DNA from 4 places in the Variovorax sp. GW821-FHT09D04 genome. Region 4 is predicted to be linked to each of the others. Evidence: predicted binding sites of a transcription regulator. Region 4 holds the regulator's gene; each other region holds the start of a gene.
The links. The regulator LexA, encoded in region 4, represses DNA repair genes until DNA is damaged. The targets are predictions, from matches to a motif close to ACTGTATNNNNATACAGT.

Region 1 (5,193 bases), 370 kb from region 4:
CGTGAGCACGTCGTGCAGCGGCTTGCGCCCGCGCGCGTGCATGTGCACGTCGCCGGCCGCGACCAGCGGCACGCCGGCCTGTTCGCCCGCCTGCATCAGCGTGACGAGCCAGAGGTCGTCGTCGAGTTCATTGAACAGTTCCACGGCCAGCCAGAGGTTGTCGCCGTACAGCGCCTTGGCCGCTGCCAGGTCGTCCTGCACGGTGGCCGCATCCGGCATGCCGCCCGGCGGCCGGTGCGGCACGAAAAGCACCTGGCAGCGCTGCAGCGAGGCGACGTCGCTCGTGTCCCAATCGACGCGGTACTCGCCCTTGGGCAGTTCGGTGTTGCGCGCGGCGGTGATGAACTCGCAGAGGTTGCCCCAGCCCTCGGTGTCGTTCGCGATCACCACGAGCTTGAAGCGCTCGAAGCGGAATTCGCTGCCGAACAGCAGGCGGAATTCGGGGTGGCGCGGGATCGGCGGCTCGTCCGGGTGCTCGCGCTCGTAGGTGTCCAGCTTGGCGGGCAGGTCGCGCAACGCGACATGCGCGCGCACGATGCCGGCCACCGAGCATTCGTCGGTGATGGCCAGCGCCGCATAGCCGAGGTGGTAGGCGCGCTCGACCACCTCTTCGGGCGTCGACGCGCCGCGCTGGAAGCTGAAGTTCGTGAGGCAGTGCAGCTCGGCATAGCCAGGCAGGCCCGGCGCCGGGCGCAGCCGCTGCGGCAGCACATGCACCTTGGCGGGCTGGCGCTTGCGTTCTTCCTTGCCGCTCAGGTCAGGCATAGAAGCCTTGCAGGTACCAGCGCACCTCGCCCGATGAAAAGCGCGTGGCGGGCCGCTCGCGAAAGATCCACACCAGGCCGGCCTCGGGGCTTTCGGCCACGTAGTAGTCGCGCATCGCGGGCTGGCCGCCGTCTTCTTCTCCGCCCCACCAGCCGGCCTCCACGCGCTGCGGCCCGACCAGCTTGCGCAGCGGCCCGCAGTAGCACGGGCGCTCGCCGTCCATCTCGAGCCGCAAGGGCTCGGGCAGCAGCCAGGGTGGGTAGATCGCATCGGGCTGCGAGGCGGCGTCCTTGCGGGCTTTGTCGGGTGCAGGCGTTTTCTCTTTTTGCAGCGCGGGCCGCCACCGCTGCTGGCGCTCGGGCCGGTGGTCGGCCTGCGCGATCGGCACCACCACCTGGTCGGCGCCGAGCCGCACGCTGAGCCGTTCGACCATCTCGTGCAGCTTGTCGCCCTTGCGGTTGTCTTCCGGCAGGAAGCTGGTGCTGGCGCCGGCCAGCGGATCGGTTTCAAGCGTGCGCAGCTTCAGCCAGCTCGCGGGCGCGGCCAGCGTGGTGAGCGCGAGTTTTTCGGACAGCAGGCGGCGCAGGTGCGCCATGTCCTGCGTGGGCTCGGCCGTGCGCACGGTGAGCTGCTGGTGCGGCGGCAGGGTCACGCCGTTGAGGCGCCGCAGGTCGAGCGTCCATTGCAACTCGAGCGCGCGCGCGCCGCGCTGGCGGGCGCGCAGCCAGATCTGCAGCGCCGACAGCAGGCGGTTGGCCGACCACATGAGTTCGGGCCCGGTCTCGGCCAGCGCGGGCAGTTCGAGCTTCTGCTCGAACACGTCGGGCAGCGTGAGCCAGGCGTGGGTTTCGGGGCGCAGGCCCCAGGCGATGTCGAGCGCCTCGCGCAGCCCCGCGCCGAAGCGTCGCGCCAGCCCGCCGCGCGGCAGCGCCGCCACCTCGCCCCAGGTGCGGCAGCCCAGGCGCGCGAGCAGGTCGAGGTGGCCCTGCGCGGCCGTCAGCGTGTCCAGCGGCAGGCCGGCCGGTACCTCGGCGGGCCGGTGCTTGTTGCGCGCGAACAGGCGCAGCCGCGCCAGCGCGATCAGGCTGGTGGCGCCCTGCGCACCGCGCATGCGGGCGTCGGGCGCGGGGTTGAGGGCCAGCAGCTGGCGCATCAGCGGTGCGCGACCGCCCCACAGGCGCTCGCAGGCCGAGACCTCGAGCATCAGCGCCTCGTCCTGCCAGGCGACGTGCGGCGTGAACTGCAGCGCCCACCAGCCCAGGGCCTCGGGCGGGGGCATGTCGGGGGCGTCGGCTTCTTCGGCTTCAGACGACCACTGCAAGGCGATCCAGTGCATCCGGGCCTCCTTTCCATGCGTCGATGCGCACCACCGTGGCCGACGGCGCGGCGGCCGGCGCCACGGGCGGCTGCAGGCGCAGCTGGCGCCGCACGCGGGCGGCAGCCAGCAGCGCGCTCATGCGGGCGTTGCGCGCCGGCACCCGCACCGGCGCGGCCAGCGGCGGCCCCCGGCGCTTGAGCAGGTGCAGCGCGATCTGCGCCGGATCGTCCGGGCAGCGCTCGGCGCGCAGGCGCAGGCGCGCGGGCGAAGCCGACAGCGCCACCGACTCGGGCCGGCACACGAACAGCAGCACCTCGTGCTGCGCGGCGGCCAGCTGCAGCCGCCGCAGCTCGCCCACGCGGGCCTGCGGCAGCCAGGCGACGACGGCGGCGATCTCGGCGCAGCGCAGCGCCTGCTCGCAGGCCCACAGCCGCGCGGCCGGGGCGTCGCTGCGCACGCACATCAGCGCCTCCACCGGCAGCCCCTGCGCCGCCAGCGCGGTGCCGCAGGGTTCGTAAGGCGCGCCGACCAGCACCACCGGCCCGCCGCGCGCCTCCACCGCCTGCGCCAGCGCGGGCAGCAGCAGGCGCCAGACATGGGCCTCGGGCGTGGCCTGCAGCAGCTCCGTCATCGCGCCCACGGGCCAGCCGCCGCCGGGCAACTCGGCGTCGAGCGCGGCATGCCCGGTGGCCACGACCTGCGCGTCGGCCAGGCCGAGTTCGTCGGCGTGCCAGACGCCGCGGCCCGCGGCGGTGGAAAAGGAGTCGAGGAAAGGGAGGCCCATGATTGCAGTTGTTAACTGTATTTTTATACAGTATTCCCCAGGTCGCAACCAGCGATCGATTTACCTGCGAAGGCCCGCGCCTTAAGATCGGTTTATTAACAATTAGTGACCATGAGACACAAAAAGATTCACCTGCGGTTTCTGGCCCTCGCCGCGCTCGCCACCCTCGTCTGTGCAGGGGCGCCCGCCTCGGCCCAGCCCGCCAAGCCACTCCTGATCGGCCAGACCTACGTGCAGACCGGCCCGCTCGCGTCGCTCTCGACAGAGCCGCTGGTGGGCATCCGTGCCATGTTCACCGCGCTGAACGCGAGCGGCGGCGTCAACGGCCGGCCGGTCGAGCTGCGCCAGCTCGACGACGCCTACGACCCCGCCAAGGGCGCAGAGAACGTCAAGACCTTCGCGCGCGACGGCGCGGTGGGCGTGCTGATGCCCATCGGCACCTCGTCGGCGGTCGGCGCGCTGAAGGCGGCCAACGAGCTGAAGATTCCCGTCGTCGGCCCCTACACGGGCGCGGGCCCGGTGGTGAAGTTCAGCGAGTTCGGCTTTCCGGTGCGCATCAGCTTCGACGAGGAATACAGCCGCATCGTGAACCACCTGTTCACCATCGGCCTGTCGCGCATCGCCTTCGCGCACAACGACAACCCCGGCGCACGCTCGGCGATGGAGAGCACGCAGAAGTTCATTGCCGAACGCGGCGACAAGATGGTCGGCAGCGTGGCCATCAAGAACGACGGTTCCGACGCGGCCGAACGCGCCGCCGAGCTGGCCAAGCTCAAGCCCAAGGCCGTGGTGCTGTCGGCCACCAACGACGTGGCGGCGAAGTTCATCGCGGCCTACCGCGCGACCGGCGGCGAGACGGCCTTCTATTCGTTCTCGTTCCTGAACGGGCAGAAGCTCTTCCAGGACATCCGGAAGGACGCGGCCGGCGTGGTCATCTCGCAGGTCGTGCCCTACCCGTGGAACAGCGCGATGCCCGTCATCGCCGAGTACCAGGCGGCGATGAAGAAGATCGGCATGACCGAGTTCAGCTACGCCAGCCTGGAGGGCTACGTCACGGCCAAGGTCATGGTCGAAGGCCTGAAGCGCGCGGGCGCCAACCCGACGCCCGAGTCGCTGCAGAAGGGCCTGGAGTCGTTCAAGACGCTGGACCTCGGCGGCATCGCCGTGTCGTACCGGCCCGGCGAGCACCGCGGGCTGACCTTCTCCGAGCTGTCGATGCTCAAGGCCGACGGGCGCTACCTGCGCTGAGCCCTTCCGCCCGCCGGCATGGCGGGCGCAGAATTTCGTTCGTGACGACGCCCCTCACGAACGCACACCCTTACGCCCTCACGCGCGCCCGGTTGCTCCGACTGGGCGCAGCCCTGTGCGCAGGTGCCGCGCTCCCCTCCTTCGCCCAGCAGCCACCCCGCAGGCCCGCGATGCAGATGACCACCCGCCCCATTCCCTCCACGAAGGAAGCCCTGCCGGTCGTCGGCTGCGGCACCTGGATCGGCTTCGACCAGCGCCCCGGCACCGACGAATACGGGCGCCTGCCCGGCGTGCTCGACGCGCTCTTCACGGCCGGCGGCACGGTGATCGACAGCTCGCCGATGTACGGCCGCTCCGAGGAAACCATCGGCGAACTGCTGGCCGCCGCCAAGCCGGGCGCCAGGCCCTTCCTCGCGACCAAGGTCTGGACTTCGGGCCGTGAAGCCGGCATCGCGCAGATGGAACAGTCGTTCACTCGGCTTCGCACGCAACAGATCGACCTGATGCAGGTGCACAACCTCGTCGACTGGCGCACCCACCTCGCCACGCTGCGCGGCTGGAAGGAGAAAGGCCGCGTGCGCTACATCGGCATCACCCACTACACCGCCTCGGCCTACGACGAGGTCGAGGCCGTGCTGCGCGCCGAGAAGCTCGACTTTGTGCAGATCAACTACTCGCTCGATGCGCGCGATGCCGAACAGCGCCTGCTACCGCTCGCGGCCGAGCGCGGCGTGGCGGTGATCGTCAACATGCCCTTCGGCGGCGGTGGCTTGCTGCGGCGCCTGCGCGACAGGCCGCTGCCCGCCTGGGCCGGCGACATCGGCTGCACGAGCTGGGCACAGGTGCTGCTGAAGTTCGTGCTGAGCCATCCGGCCGTGACCTGCACGATCCCGGGCACGGGCCGCGCCGAGCACATGACGGACAACGCCACTGCCGGTGCCGGCACCTTCCCCGATGCCGCCTTCTGGCGCCGCGAGGCCTCTTCTATTCGAACTTGACGTTGTGCTCCCGCACGGTCGCGCCGAAGGCGTCGTACTGCGTGCGGAAGAACTCGGCGAACTTCGCGGGGCTCATGCCG
Region 2 (5,193 bases), on a different contig from region 4:
GCAGCGCGTGCGCGTGGCCGGCCGCGACTTCTGGGTCGGCCACCTGCAGGGCCAGCCCGTGGTCGCGGTGCTGTCGCGCATCGGCAAGGTCGCGGCGGCGGTCACGGCCACGGTGCTGCTCGAGCGCTTCGGCGTGCGGGCGATCGTGTTCACGGGCGTGGCGGGCGGGCTGGCACCGGGCGTGAATGTCGGCGACGTGGTCGTGGCGACCGAGCTGCTGCAGCACGACATGGACGCCTCGCCGATCTTTCCGAAATACGAGGTGCCGCTGATGGGGCGTTCGCGCTTCGCGGCCGATGCGGCCATCGGCGATGCGCTGGCGGCGGTGGCCGAGGGCACGCTGCGCGATCCGGTGGGCCTGGTGGGGCAGAAGGCTGTCGATGAATTCCATCTGCGTGCACCGAGGGTGCATCGCGGCCTGCTGATCAGCGGCGACCGCTTCGTGTCGACCACCGCGGAGTGCGGGGCCCTGCAGCGTTCGCTGCCCGACGCACTCGCCGTCGAGATGGAAGGCGCTGCGATGGCGCAGGCTTGCCACGACTACGGCGTGCCCTTCGCGGCGCTGCGGACCATCTCGGACCGCGCCGACGATGCCGCGCACGGCGACTTCACGCGCTTCGTGGCCGAGGTGGCGAGCCGCTACAGCCTCGCGCTCGTCGACGCCTGGCTCGCCTCCCTGCCGCGCGACGCGGCCTGAAGAACCTGCCTACGGCGCGAGCCGGCGCAGCTGCGGCAGGTCGCGCAGCAGCGGCGGGATCGACAGCGCCAGCAGCAGCGCGGCCAGCGGCACGACGCAGATGAATCCCACGTGCTTGAAGCCCAGCGCGCCCACGGCGCCGCCGAGCACGAACATGGCGACCAGGCCGCCGCAGCGGCGCAGCCGGCTGCGGTCGTGGCGCACCGGCAGCGGCGTGGACGGCGCGCGCCGGTTCCAGTAGAGCATCTTTCCCAGCTCGATCCCCACGTCGGTGATGTTGCCGGTCATGTGGGTGGTGCGCGTGCTGCCGCCCGAGGTCTTCGACGCCACGGCGTTCTGCAGCCCCATGATGAACGACAGCAGCAGCACCGTGAGCGGCACCGCGAACGGCGTGGCCCAGGTCAGCGTGATGGCGCCGGCGAGCCCGAAGGGGAACATCAGCGCGGCCTCCAGCAGCAGCGGCAGCGCGTATACGCCATGCAGCCGGTGCTGCCGCGCCCAGTTCACCAGCACCGCGCAGACCGCCGCGCCGCTCACGAACGCCAGGATCGCGCCCAGCGCGTTCAGCAGCAGCGTGAGGTTGCCCAGCACCATGCCGTCCGCCAGCTGCGAGGCGAAGCCGGTCATGTGCGAGGTGTACATGTGCAGCACGAGGAAGCCGCCCGCATTGATGGCGCCGGCGTTGAAGGCCAGCAGCAGTCCGAGCGCGGTGTTCGTCGACGGCGCGCGGTGGCGGTTGGTGAGGAAACGAAGTCTGCGCACGGGGCTCTCCAGGTCAGCTGCCTGCCGACAGCCACTCTAGCACCCAGTGTGAAGAGCTACTTGAGCCAGCCGCGCCGGCGGAAGTACCACATCGGCACCAGCGCGCTCGCGGCCATCAGCGCGATGGCGTAGGGGTAGCCCATGGCCCAGTCGAGCTCGGGCATGAACTTGAAGTTCATACCGTAGATGCTCGCGATCAGCGTGGGCGGCAGCAGCGCGACGCTGGCCACCGAGAAGATCTTGATGGTCTTGTTCTGGTTGATGTTGATGAAACCGACGGTCGCATCCATCAGGAAGTTGATCTTGTCGAAGAGGAACGCCGTGTGGTTGTCCAGCGACTCGATGTCGCGCAGGATCTGTCGTGCCTCCTCGAACTGCTCGGCGTTGAGCATCTTGCTGCGCATCATGAAGCTCACGGCGCGGCGCGTGTCCATCACGTTGCGGCGGATGCGGCCGTTCAAGTCTTCCTGCCGCGCGATGGCGCCGAGCACCTCGCCGGCCAGCTCGTCGCTGACGTTGCCCGACAGCACCTTCTTGCCCGCCACCTCGAGCTCGTCGTAGATGTTCTCCAGCGTGTCGGCCGAGTACTCGGCGTCGGCGTCGAAGAGCTTGAGCATCACTTCCTTGGCGTCTTCGATCAGCCCCGGCGCGCGGCGTGCGCGCATGCGCAGCAGGCGGAACACGGGCACGTCTTCGTCGTGGATCGAGAACAGCACGCCGCGGCTGCGCAGGTCGGTGTTGTGCTGGTTCAGGATGAAGGCGACGCGCACCGTGCGCGGGTCTTCGTCGTCGTCGATCAAGAAGTCGGAGCGGATGTGCAGTTCGCCGTTGTCTTCCTCGTAGAAGCGGGCCGATTCCTCGATGTCCTCGTCCATCGCGTCTTCGGGAATCGAGAGGCCGTAGTACTGCTTGATCCAGCGCTTTTCCTCGAGCGTGGGCGACTCGAGGTCGACCCAGATCGGCTGGAACTTGGAGAGCTCTTCGAGCGACTCGATCTCTTCCTGGACGAGGCGGCCGTTGGCGAGCGTAAAGATGTTGAGCATGGGCTCACTCCCGGGGATGACTGAACGATGGGCGAGGGCGGGGCGCTTTCAATTCCCGCGGACCCGGCGTCAGTACATCACGCGCAGCGTCGCCAGGGAGTTGAAAGCTGCCGAGACGGGGCGGTTTCCAAGGGGAGTCTCCGGTTGCAGCGAGGCGCGATTATGTCACCGGCCACAGGGCGACAAGGCACTCGAACTGGACGGACATACAGTAAAGTCGTGCCCATGCAGACCCCTGCGTCCCCCGTTCTTTCCACCCCCCCGAAGACGCAAGCCGAGCGCCTGGCCGCGGCGCTCGCCGCGCTCAACGACGACCAGCGCGCGGCGGTCGAGCACGGCGTGGGCGCGGCGGTCGGCGCCGACCACCGGCCGCTGCTCGTGATCGCCGGTGCCGGCTCGGGCAAGACCAGCACGCTGGCGCACCGCGTGGCACACCTGATCGCGGACGGGGTCGATCCGCAGCGCCTGCTGTTGCTCACCTTCTCGCGCCGCGCCGCGCAGGAAATGGAGCGCCGCGCGGGCCAGGTGCTGGCACGCGTGCTGGGCCTGAAGTCGGAGCGCCCGCCCGCGCTGCCCTGGGCCGGCACCTTCCACGGCATCGGCGCGCGGCTGCTGCGCGAGTACGCCGCGCAGATCGGGCTGGACGAGAACTTCACCATCCACGACCGCGGCGACGCCGAAGACCTCATGGGGCTGGTGCGGCACGAGCTGGGTTTGTCGTCCACGGTCAACCGCTTTCCGCGCAAGGGCACCTGCCTGTCGATCTACTCGCGCTGCGTGAACACGCGCGCGCCGCTGGCCGCCGTGCTGAAGGACAGCTTTCCCTGGTGCGCCGAGTGGGAGGCACAGCTCAAGACGCTGTTCGGCGCCTACGTCGAGGCCAAGCAGCAGCAGAACGTGCTCGACTACGACGACCTCTTGCTCTACTGGGCCGAGATGGTCGCCGAGCCCGCGCTGGCCGCGCACGTCGGCGCGCGCTTCGACCACGTGCTGGTCGACGAGTACCAGGACACCAACCTGCTGCAGGCCGAGATCCTGCGCGCGATGAAGCCCGACGGGCGCGGCGTGACGGTGGTGGGCGACGACGCGCAGTCGATCTACTCGTTCCGCGGCGCCACGGTGCGCAACATCCTCGACTTTCCCTCGCAGTTCTCGCAAGAGGCGCGCATCGTCACGCTGGAGCGCAACTACCGCTCGACGCAGCCGATCCTCGACGTGTCGAACCGCGTCATCGCGCAGGCCGCCGAGCGGCACGCCAAGACGCTGTGGACCGACAAGCCCTCGGCCGGCAAGCCGGTGCTGGTGCTCGTGCCCGACGAGGCCGGGCAGGCGCGCTGGGTGGCCGACAAGATCCTGGCGCACCGCGAAGGCGGGCTGGCGCTGAAGTCGCAGGCGGTGCTGTTTCGCACCTCGTCGCACAGCGCGGCGCTCGAGCTGGAGCTGGCGCGGCGCAACATCCCGTTCGTGAAGTTCGGCGGGCTCAAGTTCCTCGAGGCCTCGCACGTGAAGGACCTGCTCGCGGTGCTGCGTTTCGCGCAGAACCCGCGTGGGCGCATGGCGGGTTTCCGGGTCACGCAGCTCATTCCCGGCGTGGGCCCGGCCACCGGCACGCGCCTGCTCGACGCGATGGACCAGGCGGCCGACCCGGCCGCGGCCGTGCGCGACTTCGTGCCGCCGTCGGCCGCGCGCGAACAGTGGGCCGACTTCGCCCAGGCCTACGCCGCCTTGCGCGCGCCGTCACTGCAGTGGCCGGCCGACGTCGAGGTGGCCATGCAGTGGTACCAGCCGCACCTGGAGCGGCTGTACGAAGACACCTCGGGCGTGCGTCGTGCCGACGTCGAGCAACTGGCGCGGCTGGCGGCCGGCTATGGCTCACGCGAGCGCTTTCTCACCGAGCTCACGCTCGACCCGCCCGAGGCCACGAGCGACCGGCCTGGCCCGCCCTCGCTCGACGAGGACTACCTGATCCTGTCGACCATCCATTCGGCCAAGGGGCAGGAGTGGAATTCGGTGCATGTCATCAACGTGGTCGACGGCTGCATGCCGGCCGACGTGGCGCAGGGCGCGCATGAACTCGAGGAAGAGCGGCGCCTGCTCTACGTGGCGATGACGCGGGCCCGCGACCACCTGCACCTGGTGATGCCGCAGCGCTTCCACATCACGCAGCAGGCGGCGCGCGGCGACCGGCACCTGTACGCCAACCGCACCCGCTTCATCACCGAGTCCGATCTGGCGGGCTTCGAGCTGCAGACCTGGCCGCCGCCGCCGGTGCTGCCGCCCGCGGTGCCGCCGCCGGCCGCGGTGATCGACCTGCGCAACCGCATGCGCGCCGCCTGGCGCTGAACGGGCCGGCCCTTCGGGCGGGAGGGGCACTGCGCGCTGCACATGGAAACACTTGCTTCCAATGTGCCGCAACGGCATGCCACTGCACGGGGGCAGCTATGGAATCAATAGCGGATTAGGGCATGCAATACACCGGCCCGTCACTCGGGCAAGCCCCGGTATTGCAATACCGTGACAGCTTGGGCATAGTGAATCCGACCGCCCCCTTTCTTCATCTCCCTTCCTCTTCTCTCCCTCTCTCCCAACCTCACCTGTTTCGCCGGCCACGCTTCATCCCGGAGCGCGGTCATTTCCCCAACCGTCAATTCTCAGGAGGTCATTCATGAATTTGACGATCAGCGGTCATCA
Region 3 (5,193 bases), on a different contig from region 4:
CTTCACGCCGAAGAAGTCGGTGGATGGCACCTACGCCTACGACAACCGCAGGCCGTCCGATGTCGGCCCGCTGGCCTACACGATCGAGAACGCGCTGGCGGTGTCGCAGGCGAGCATGACCGGCACGTGGTCCAACACCGACAGCAGCCCGAGCCTGGGCGTGACGGTGCAGGTCGATGGCCAGGGCGTGTTCACTGGCAGCACGAGCGGCGTGCAGATCGGCCAGTGCACGCTCTCGGGCACTGTCGCCCTGGCGCAGCCCGGCTCGGCCAAGAACATGTACAGCCTCACGCTGAAGGCCGTGAATGCCGCCACGGCCAGCACCAACGACTGCAAGCTCACCCCCGCCGCCACCGGCAGCTATGCCGGGCCAGCCATCATCGGGCTGGTACCGGCGGGCGTGTACGACAGCAATGGCTACTTCCGCAGCCTCATGTTCCTGATCCGTTCGAACACCGGCGCCACGCTGCTCGTCAATCTGCGCAAGCAGCCCTGACGGCATTTCGCGCGGGCGGGGCACGCTCAACCGGGAATCTTCTCGAGGCAGTAGCCCAGCCCGCGCACCGTCGCGATGCGCACCGGTCCCTTCTCGATCTTCTTGCGCAGGCGGTGGATGTAGACCTCGATGGCGTTGATGCTCACCTCTTCGCCCCACTCGCACAGCCGGTCCACCAGCTGGTCCTTGCTGACCAGCCGGCCGGCGCGCTGCAGCAACACCTCGAGCAGGCCGAGTTCGCGCGCCGACAGCTCGATCATCTTGCCGTCGATGGTCGCCACCCGGCCGGCCTGGTCGTAGACCAGCGGGCCGTGGCGGATCGCGTTGCTGGTGGCGCCCATGCCGCGTCGCGTGAGGGCGCGCACGCGCGCCTCGAGTTCCTGCAGGCTGAAGGGCTTGGCCATGTAGTCGTCGGCGCCGTGGTCCAGGCCCTTGACGCGCTCTTCCACGCTGTCGGCCGCCGTGAGCACCAGCACCGGCAGCTGCGAGCCGCGCGCGCGCAGGCGCTTGAGGATCTCGATGCCGTGCAGGCTGGGCAGCCCGAGGTCGAGGATCAGCAGGTCGAACTCGCTGTGGGTCATGAGCGCGGTGTCGGCCTGCGAGCCGTTGGCCACGTGATCGACCGCCGCGCCCGAGGTGCGCAGGCTGCGCAGCAGGGCATCGGCCAGCACCTGGTCGTCTTCGGCAATCAGTATTCGCATGAGCCACCTCCGGCGGATTCAGGCGCCATGCCGGCGCAGTTCACATTTGTCTCAGCGCGAGTCTAGCCCGCTGTATAGGCTTCGAGTCCGATGGTTACCACGGTGGCGATCTCGTCGCCCACGCTGGCGCGGAACTCGCGCTCGGTCTGTGTCACGGCGCGGCGGAAGGCGTCCAGCCAGGCCAGCCCGTCGGCCGTGAACAGCACGCGCCGCGCGCGCGCATCGAGCAGATCGGGCCCGCGCGTGACCAGCCCCCAGGCCTCGCACTGGTCGACCAGCGTGCCCATGGCCTGCTTGGTCATGCCGGCGCGCTCGGCCAGTTCGGTCAGGCGCGAGCCCTCGCGCGCCAGGTGCCGCGTGATGTGGATGTGCGCCGCGCTCACCTGCGCGCGCGCCGCCAGGTTGGACAGCGCCAGCGGCACGTCGATGTCGTGCGCCATGAGCGCCAGCACACGCTCGTCGAAGCGGCGCATCGCATGGCCCAGCAGGCGGCCCAGGTGGGTCTGGCGCCAGGCGTCGGGATCAGTGGGAAAGGCGGGGTCGGCCATGGCCTCAGATGGTAAGGCAAACTGACTTTAAAGTGGGTTTGCGAAACGCCATGAGCCCCTACACTACTGTTCAAGCATCCAGCCTGTGGTTAAAAGCAGATGGATGAACCCCGACACAAACCGTTGATATTCAAGGAGATTTCCACATGGACGCAGTCGTCAAGGGCGCAAGCATCTCGGTCGCCAACAGTGAAAAGGCCAAGGCCCTGCAGGCCGCGCTGGCCCAGATCGAAAAGCAGTTCGGCAAGGGCACGATCATGCGCCTGGGCGAAGGCGAGGCGCTCGAAGACATCCAGGTGGTGTCCACCGGCTCGCTGGGCCTGGACATCGCGCTGGGCGTCGGCGGCCTGCCCCGTGGCCGCGTCGTTGAAATCTACGGCCCGGAATCCTCGGGCAAGACCACGCTCACGCTGCAGGTGATCGCCTCCATGCAGAAGCAGGCCGGCACCTGCGCCTTCGTCGACGCCGAGCACGCGCTCGACGTGCAGTACGCCCAGAAGCTCGGCGTGAACCTGTCCGACCTGCTGATCAGCCAGCCGGACACCGGCGAGCAGGCGCTCGAGATCGTCGATTCGCTGGTGCGCTCGGGCGCCGTCGACCTGATCGTGGTCGACTCGGTCGCCGCGCTCACGCCCAAGGCCGAAATCGAAGGCGAAATGGGCGACTCGCTGCCCGGCCTGCAGGCCCGCCTGATGAGCCAGGCGCTGCGCAAGCTCACCGCCACGATCAAGAAGACCAACTGCATGGTCATCTTCATCAACCAGATCCGCATGAAGATCGGCGTGATGTTCGGCTCGCCCGAAACCACCACCGGCGGCAACGCGCTGAAGTTCTACGCCTCGGTGCGCCTGGACATCCGCCGCATCGGCACCATCAAGAAGGGCGACGAAGCCATCGGCAACGAAACCAAGGTGAAGGTGGTGAAGAACAAGGTCAGCCCGCCGTTCAAGACGGCCGAGTTCGACATCCTGTTCGGCGAAGGCATCAGCCGCGAGGGCGAGATCATCGACATGGGCGTGAACGCCAAGATCATCGACAAGTCGGGCGCCTGGTACGCCTACAACGGCGAGAAGATCGGCCAGGGCCGTGACAACGCCCGCGAATTCCTGCGCGAGAACCCCGACCTGTCGCGCGAAATCGAGAACAAGGTGCGCGAATCGCTGGGCATTCCGCTGCTCGCGGCCGATGCCGGCAGCGAACCCGAGAAGGCCGAGAAGCCCGCCAAGGCCTCGAAGGCTGACAAGGCGGCAGAGTAAGTTCGACGGGGCGGCCTTCGCGTGTTGCGTGGGCCGTCTGAGCGACCCACCCCCGAATGGCCTTCAGCGCCCCCTCCCTCAAAGGCCGCGCCCTGCGCCTTCTGAGCCAGCGCGAGCATTCGCGCGCGGAGCTGGAGCGCAAGCTGGCCAGGCACGAGGAAGAGCCCGGCACGCTGGCGAAGGCGCTCGACGAGCTGGCCGCCAAGGACTTCATCAGCGAGCCGCGCGTCGTCGCCTCGGTGCTGCACCAGCGTGCCGCTCGCTCGGGCGCGCTGCGCGTGAAGCAGGAACTGCAGGCCAAGGGCATCGCGCCCGAAGCCATCGCGCAGGCGGTGGCCGGCTTGCAGGAGACCGAAGTCGAGCGCGCCACGGCCCTGTGGCGCCGCCGCTTCGACGCGCCACCCGCCGATGCGAAGGAGCGCGCGAAACAGATGCGATTCCTGATGGCGCGCGGTTTCTCGGGCGCCGTCGTGTCCAAGGTGCTCAGGAGCGACTTCGATGACACAAGCGACGACCCCAACGGCGAATGAAGGCGACGCGGCCCTGTCCCGCGTCATCACGCAGCGCGTGCAGTGCGAATGGCGCGACGCCTACGCGCTCGCGTCCGACCCGAAGCGGCTGCCCGACTGGGCCAGCGGCCTCGCGAAGAGCGCGCTGGTGCCGCACGGCGACCACTGGATCGTGCGCACGCCCGAAAGCGGCGAGGCCCGCATGCGCTTTGCGCCGCCCAACGACCTGGGCGTGCTCGACCACTGGGTGGCGCCCGAAGGCGTGCCCGAGGTCTACCTGCCGTTTCGCGTGATCGGCGTGGCGCCTGGCGTGTGCGAGCTGCAGTTCACGCTGCTGCGCCAGCCGCACATGGACGATGCGGCCTTTGCACGCGATGCCGGATGGATCGCGCGCGACCTGCAGGCCCTGCGCCGCCTGCTCGAGGCGGGCTGAGCCCGGCCTGGTTTACTCGGTGGCCGTGACGTCGTCGGCCAGCGGGTTCTCGGCCTTGTACGCGGCGATGTCGCGCACGTTCTTCTGCACCGCCACCGCGCCGAACAGGCTCAGCAGGAAGGCCATGGCGTAGAAGCCCTTCTCGCTCGCGGCCAGCGAGGCGTTGAACAGGCCCACGGCCAGCAGGCCCACCGACAGCAGCAGCGAGACCCAGCACAGGCCGAAGTAGATGCCGGTGACCGAGATGCCCTCGAGCCGGTCGCGCACCGTCTTTTGCAGCGACACGGCCGAGAACAGACCGTACATGAGGATGGTGAAGTAGTAGCCCTTCTCGTTGAGCTGCATCGCGGCATTCCACAGCCCGAGCAGGTACACGATGGCGCCGATGATCAGCGCGGCCCAGGATGCGGCGACGAATGCGCCGGTCGGTTTCTGAAACTTGACGGTTCCCATGACGATCCTCCTCGTTGTTGTGTGGCGCGATTATGGTGCGGGAAGGCGGTGGCATGATCGCCAGCGACCGGCCTCGCAGGAGGCGGCTTTCCAGAAAAACCGGAGGAACCCTTCATGTCGTCGCCACCCGCCCACCCGCAATCTCTCGTTCGCACCGGCGCCAAGGCCGGCTTCGCCTTCGCCGGCTCGGCCATCAAGGGCGCGCTGATCGGCCTGTTCCTCGGCGGCGGGGTGTTTTTCTACTACCTGAGCCAGCTGCAGGGCCCGGGCATCCCGGCGGCGCGCGCCGGTGGCGCGGGCGCCATCCTGGCGCTGATCATGTCGCCGCCGCTGCTGGTGGCCGTGCTGCTGTCGCTGTTCGTCGGCGTGTACTTCCTGCTCGGCGTGCAGCGGGGCCGCGCCCGCGCGATGCAGCACCTGGTCGCGGCGCGCGGCGAGGCCGTGTCGCAGCGGCTGGGCGACGCGATCGCGGGCCGCATCGAAGCCATGCCGCGCACCCACGGCGGCCTGCAGCGCGTGGCCGACTGGCTCTCACCCGACGCCCTGTGCCAGCAGCTCGCGCCGGTGCTCGGCGAAGGCCGGGCCGTGCGCGCGGTGGTCGGCTTCGTGCTGGGCCGCCTGCCCCTGAGCGACATGCTGGCCGAGTGGCAGCAGGAGCGTGCCGCGCACGGCGCGACGACGCCCGCAACGGGCGAAGACCCCGCGTTGCGCGCCCTGCTCACGCGCCGCATCCACGAGGTGCTGCAGGAGATGTCGACGCCCTCGCGCAAGCTCTTCTACATCGCGCTGGTGGCGCA
Region 4 (5,193 bases):
GTCGATGGCCGCCAGCCCGGGGCGGCCGCGGTTGAGCGCGGCCAGCAGGGCATCGGCTTCGACCAGCTCGGCGCGCGAGGTGTTGACGAACAGCGCCGTCGGCTTCATGCGCGAGAGGTCTTCGAGCTTGACGAGGCCCTGGGTGTCCTCGTTGAGCCGCAGGTGCACCGACAGCACGTCGGCCGCGGCGAAGAATTCGTGGCGGCTCTGTGCCACCTGGAAGCCGTCGGAGCGCGCCTTGGCGCAGCTGGCCTCGCGGCCCCAGATCACGACCTGCATGCCGAAGGCCTGCCCGTAGCGCGCCACCAGTTGGCCGATGCGGCCGTAGCCCCAGATGCACAGCGTCTTGCCCTTGAGCACCGAGCCCACGCCGAAATTCGGCGGCATCGACGCCGACTTGAGGCCCGACTGTTGCCAGGCCCCGTGCTTGAGGTTGCTGATGTACTGCGGCAGGCGGCGCATGGCCGCCATGATCAGCGCCCAGGTGAGTTCGGCGGGGGCCTGCGGCGAGCCCGAGCCTTCGGCCACCGCCACACCGCGTTCGGTGCAGGCCGTGACGTCGATGTGGCCGCCGACGCGCCCGGTCTGGGAAATCAGCTTGAGCTTGGGCAGCTTCTCGATCAGTTGGCGGGATATCTGGCTGCGCTCGCGGATGAGCACGATGACGTCCGCATCCTTGAGGCGAACCGACAGTTGGCCGATGCCCTTGACCGTGTTGGTGTAGACCTTGGCGGCATAGGCGTCCAGTTTGGCGGCGCACTGCAGCTTGCGCACGGCGTCCTGGTAATCGTCGAGGATCACAATGTTCATGGCATGCCATTGTGCCTCGCAGCATCGGCACGTCGCACGTGTGAACGTTTGGATACCCGGCGCCGGATGGCGCCCGGGAGGCCTGTTTCAGGCCGATTCCAGTGAATCCGCCGTGCTCACGAGGGGGGCGCGGATTGCGCGGGCACGGCGGGTTCGTTGGCACTTTCTCAGTGCAGGTGGCTGGGGCGGGGCGCGCCGCTGCCGGTTTCCGCAGCTTCCAGTGCGGCGAGCCGGTCGAGTTCGGCGCACACGTCGGCCATGCGGCCGGAAATCACGACCCGGTTGGCGCAGCCGCGCTGCGAGCCTTGCCGGTCGACCACGCGGACCACGCGCAGCGGGCGGGCGGGCGTGGCGGCAGTGGATGGCGATGTGGCCGGCGCTGGGCTGCCAGCGGTGCGTGCCGTGCAGGCCGGGCGAATGGCCACGTAGCGCAAGCCGGCCGCTGCGTCGCCGCTCTCACCATGCGAAGGGCGGCGGGCGGGCATCCAGCGGGTGGCCAGCGATTGCAGGGGCGACCAGAGGTCGGCGATGGCGAGGAGGGCGATTCCCATGTGAACTCCAAAAAAGTATGAGGTTGAACACAGGCAGGATTTCTTGAATCGGCCACGACAGGGTGATGGCGACTTCGCGCCATACGCCCGCCACCTGTCGCGGCCGGATGAGGTGCTGCTTGTGGGCAGCAGGCCCGGGGCCTACATCAGCATCGTGTTGCGGATGAGGCCGACCGCGAGGCCTTCGATTTCGAAGGGCTCGCCGGGCTGGACGATGATGGTCGGGTAGTCGGGGTTCTCGGCGTGCAGCTCGATCACCTGCTTGTTGCGCTTCAGGCGCTTCACGGTGACTTCTTCGCCCAGGCGGGCCACCACGATCTGGCCGTTGCGCGCTTCCTTCGTGGCCTGCACGGCGAGCAGGTCGCCGTCCATGATGCCGGCGTCGCGCATCGACATGCCGCGCACCTTGAGCAGGTAGTCGGGCTGGCGCTGAAACAGCGTGTTCTCGACGTAGTAGGTCTGGTCGACGTGCTCCTGCGCGAGGATGGGCGAACCTGCCGCGACGCGGCCGATGAGCGGCAGCGCGAGCTGGGCCATGCCGGGCAGCGAAAGCGAGAACTGGTTGCCTTCGCGGTGGCGCGTTTCGTGGAGCGAGCGCAGGGCATCGCCCTTGAGGCGGATGCCGCGCGAGGTGCCGCTGACGAGTTCGATCACGCCCTTGCGGGCCAGGGCCTGCAGGTGCTCCTCGGCGGCGTTGGCCGACTTGAAGCCCAGCTCGTTGGCGATTTCGGCGCGCGTGGGCGGCGCACCGGTGCGTGCGATGGCGGCCTGGATCAGGTCCAGGATCTGCTGCTGGCGGGCGGTAAGCTTCACTGCGAACTGCATAGTGGTTTCCTTGCGGCACTGGCTAGATATCCAGTACCTGTATTTTTAACCAGTTTTCAAAAGTTGACAAGCCATGACTCATTCCTCTTCGTCCGAGACGCGCCGCGTGGTGGTGCTGGGCACCGGCGGCACCATTGCCGGCAAGGCTGCCAGCAGCGGCGACAACATCGGCTACACCGCCGGGCAGGTGGGGGTGGCGGACCTGCTGGGCGGCATCGAGGCGCCGGCCGGCGTGACGCTGGTGGCGGAGCAGGTCGCGCAGCTCGACAGCAAGGACATGGACGCCGACACCTGGCGCCAGCTGGCCGCACGCTGCGCACACTGGCTGGCGCAGCCTGATGTGGCCGGCATCGTGATCACGCACGGCACCGACACGCTGGAAGAGACCGCCTTCTTCCTGCACGCGGTGCTGGCGCCAGCCAAGCCGGTGGTGCTGACCTGCGCGATGCGCCCGGCGACGGCCCTGTCGCCCGATGGCCCGCAGAACGTCCGCGACGCACTCGCTGTTGCCTCGACACCCGGTGCACGGGGCGTGACGGTGGTGTGCGCGGGCACGATCCACAGCGGCGCCGATGTGCAGAAGGTGCACACCTACCGCCTCGATGCCTTCGCGTCGGGCGACGCGGGGCCGGTCGGCTATGTGGAAGAGGGCGAAGTACGGCGCGTGCGTGCGTGGCCGCAGGGCGCGCCGTTCCATGCGGCGCGGCTGGAGGCGGTGTCGAAGCCGTGGCCCCGCGTCGAGATCGTCATGAGCCACGCGGGCGCGAGCGGTGCGATCGTGGAGGCGTTGCTGCTCCCGTCGACTGAGCCCTTGCGCGGCCTGGTCGTGGCCACGACCGGCAACGGCACCGTGCACCACGCGCTGGAAGCCGCAGCGCTGAAGGCGCAGGACGGCGGTGTGGCGGTGCTGCGCGCCACGCGCTGCGCGAACGGACGCATCCTGCCGAAACCCGGTGACGGGCTGCGGGACGCGGGCGCACTCACGCCGGTGAAGGCGCGGGTTGCGCTGGTGCTGGAACTCTTGGGAGTGGCCGCCCTGCCGGAGGCGGAGGGCGGCTAGGAGAAAGAGGCTGACGAATCAGCCTCTGAATCAGCTGTTCAGTGCGGCAAGCGCGCGCTGCGTGATCTCGTCGACCGTGCCCACGCCCTGGATGGCGCGGTACTTCGGCGCGGCGGCCGGGTCGGTCTTGGCCCAGGCCGAGTAATAGTCGACCAGCGGACGGGTCTGCTGGCTGTAGACGTCGAGCCGCTTGCGCACGGTCTCTTCCTTGTCGTCTTCGCGCTGGATCAGCTCTTCACCGGTCACGTCGTCCTTGCCTTCCACCTTCGGCGGATTGAACTTGACGTGGTAGGTGCGGCCCGAGGCCGGGTGCGAGCGGCGGCCGCTCATGCGTTCGATGATGTCGCCGAAGGGCACGTCGATCTCGAGCACGTAGTCGAGCTTGACGCCGGCCGCCTTCATGGCGTCGGCCTGCGGAATGGTGCGCGGGAAGCCGTCGAACAGGAAACCGCCGTCGCAGTCGGGCTGCGCGATGCGTTCCTTCACGAGGTTGATGATCAGGTCGTCGCTGACCAGTGCACCCGAATCCATGATCGTCTTGGCCTGCAGCCCGAGGGGGGTGCCTGCCTTGACCGCGGCGCGCAACATGTCGCCGGTGGAGATTTGGGGAATGCCGTATTTCTGGCAGATGAAGGTCGCTTGCGTGCCTTTGCCTGCTCCGGGCGCGCCCAGCAAAATAAGTCTCATGGTGTCCTCGGAAGGTTCTTAGATTTTGTGTCGCGCCCCATGCGCGCCCTCAGGCGCGCCGAGGCGGAATTGCATTGAGGATAGCATGCGTCCCCGTGACAAATTGCCGCCGTCTCCCTCGGGGCGGCCTGCAACTCACGCAGGCGAGCCGGCCGCGAAGACGGCGCGCACGCGTGCCAGGTCTTCGGGCGTGTCGATCCCGGGGCCCGGTGCCACATCGCTCACGTGCACCGCGATGCGGTGTCCGTGCCACAGCGCGCGCAACTGTTCGAGCGCCTCGGTGGCTTCGACGGGGGCGGGCGACAGCAACGGAAATTGCCGCACGAAGCCTGCGCGATAGCCGTAGATGCCGATGTGGCGCAGCGGTGCGGGGCTGGGCAGCACCGACGGCGCCGCGCCGCCCGACGAGCCGTCGCGCCACCAGGGGATCGGCGCGCGGCTGAAATACAGCGCATGGCCTTGTGCATCGAGCACGGCCTTCACCACGTTCGGGTTCATGAAGTCGGCCAGCGAGTCGATCGCATGGACGGCGGTGCTCATCGCGGCCTGCGGGCGCGCGGCCAGCGTGGCGGCCACGGCGTCGATCAGCGCGGGGTCGATCAGCGGCTCGTCGCCCTGCACGTTGACGACGATCGCGTCACCGTCGAGTCCGAGCTGTTCGCAGGCTTCGGCCAGCCGGTCGGTGCCGCTGGGGTGGTCCTGGCGGGTGAGCAGGGCCTCGATGCCGTGCGCCTTGCAGGCGTCGATGATGGCGGCGTCGTCGCCGGCCACCACCACGCGGGCGGCGCCGGACTGGCGGGCACGTTGCGCCACGCGCACGACCATCGGCAGTCCGGCGATGTCGGCCAGCGGTTTGTTGGGAAGTCGCGTCGAAGCCAGCCGGGCCGGCACCAGAACGGTGAAGCTCACAGGCCCAGCTCTTCGTCGGACAGCGTGCGGGCCTCGTTCTCGAGCAGCACCGGGATGCCGTCGCGCACCGGGTAGGCCAGGCGCGCGCTGCGCGAGCAGAGTTCCTGCTTCTCGGCGTTCCAGGTCAGCGGGCCCTTGGTGACGGGGCAGACGAGCAGTTCAAGCAGCTTGGTATCCATCGGGCGATGATAGCTTTGCGTCGAGGGCGGCGAAGAACGCCGGCGAGGGTTCGAAGTGCAGCGGCACGGCGAGCGCGTCGGGCGCATGCTGCCAGAGCTTGACGGCGTCTTTTTCCGTGCAAATTAGGGGCAGGGCGGGACCGGCCGGACGTTGCCAGCCGGTGAAGTCGTG

Region 1: imuA (translesion DNA synthesis-associated protein ImuA) is a predicted target of LexA. The motif match lies at 2,882-2,899, and genes of this name have one in related genera.
Region 2: AC07O4_RS27225 (ATP-dependent helicase) is a predicted target of LexA. The motif match lies at 2,698-2,715, and genes of this name have one in related genera.
Region 3: recA (recombinase RecA) is a predicted target of LexA. The motif match lies at 1,811-1,828, and genes of this name have one in related genera.

The regions. Positions count from the first base shown of each region.
Region 1 covers NZ_JBWKPA010000003.1:355,602-360,794, reverse strand. Annotated here, with positions in the region: gene AC07O4_RS12030 (error-prone DNA polymerase) at 1-765, opposite strand, end outside; gene AC07O4_RS12025 (Y-family DNA polymerase) at 758-2,101, opposite strand; gene imuA (translesion DNA synthesis-associated protein ImuA) at 2,070-2,867, opposite strand; gene AC07O4_RS12015 (ABC transporter substrate-binding protein) at 2,979-4,115, shown strand; gene AC07O4_RS12010 (aldo/keto reductase) at 4,286-5,113, shown strand; gene AC07O4_RS12005 (Bug family tripartite tricarboxylate transporter substrate binding protein) at 5,100-5,193, opposite strand, start outside.
Region 2 covers NZ_JBWKPA010000011.1:216,507-221,699, forward strand. Annotated here, with positions in the region: gene AC07O4_RS27210 (5'-methylthioadenosine/adenosylhomocysteine nucleosidase) at 1-697, shown strand, start outside; gene AC07O4_RS27215 (YoaK family protein) at 707-1,459, opposite strand; gene corA (magnesium/cobalt transporter CorA) at 1,516-2,502, opposite strand; gene AC07O4_RS27225 (ATP-dependent helicase) at 2,728-4,845, shown strand; gene hpf (ribosome hibernation-promoting factor, HPF/YfiA family) at 5,168-5,193, shown strand, end outside.
Region 3 covers NZ_JBWKPA010000002.1:563,338-568,530, reverse strand. Annotated here, with positions in the region: gene AC07O4_RS08890 (hypothetical protein) at 1-496, shown strand, start outside; gene AC07O4_RS08885 (response regulator transcription factor) at 523-1,197, opposite strand; gene AC07O4_RS08880 (MarR family winged helix-turn-helix transcriptional regulator) at 1,260-1,745, opposite strand; gene recA (recombinase RecA) at 1,892-3,001, shown strand; gene recX (recombination regulator RecX) at 3,058-3,531, shown strand; gene AC07O4_RS08865 (polyketide cyclase) at 3,500-3,943, shown strand; gene yiaA (inner membrane protein YiaA) at 3,956-4,396, opposite strand; gene AC07O4_RS08855 (hypothetical protein) at 4,511-5,193, shown strand, end outside.
Region 4 covers NZ_JBWKPA010000003.1:720,820-726,012, forward strand. Annotated here, with positions in the region: gene AC07O4_RS13685 (D-2-hydroxyacid dehydrogenase family protein) at 1-810, opposite strand, end outside; gene AC07O4_RS13690 (hypothetical protein) at 978-1,361, opposite strand; gene lexA (transcriptional repressor LexA) at 1,503-2,186, opposite strand; gene AC07O4_RS13700 (asparaginase) at 2,260-3,246, shown strand; gene adk (adenylate kinase) at 3,277-3,933, opposite strand; gene kdsB (3-deoxy-manno-octulosonate cytidylyltransferase) at 4,069-4,842, opposite strand; gene AC07O4_RS13715 (Trm112 family protein) at 4,839-5,021, opposite strand; gene lpxK (tetraacyldisaccharide 4'-kinase) at 5,002-5,193, opposite strand, start outside.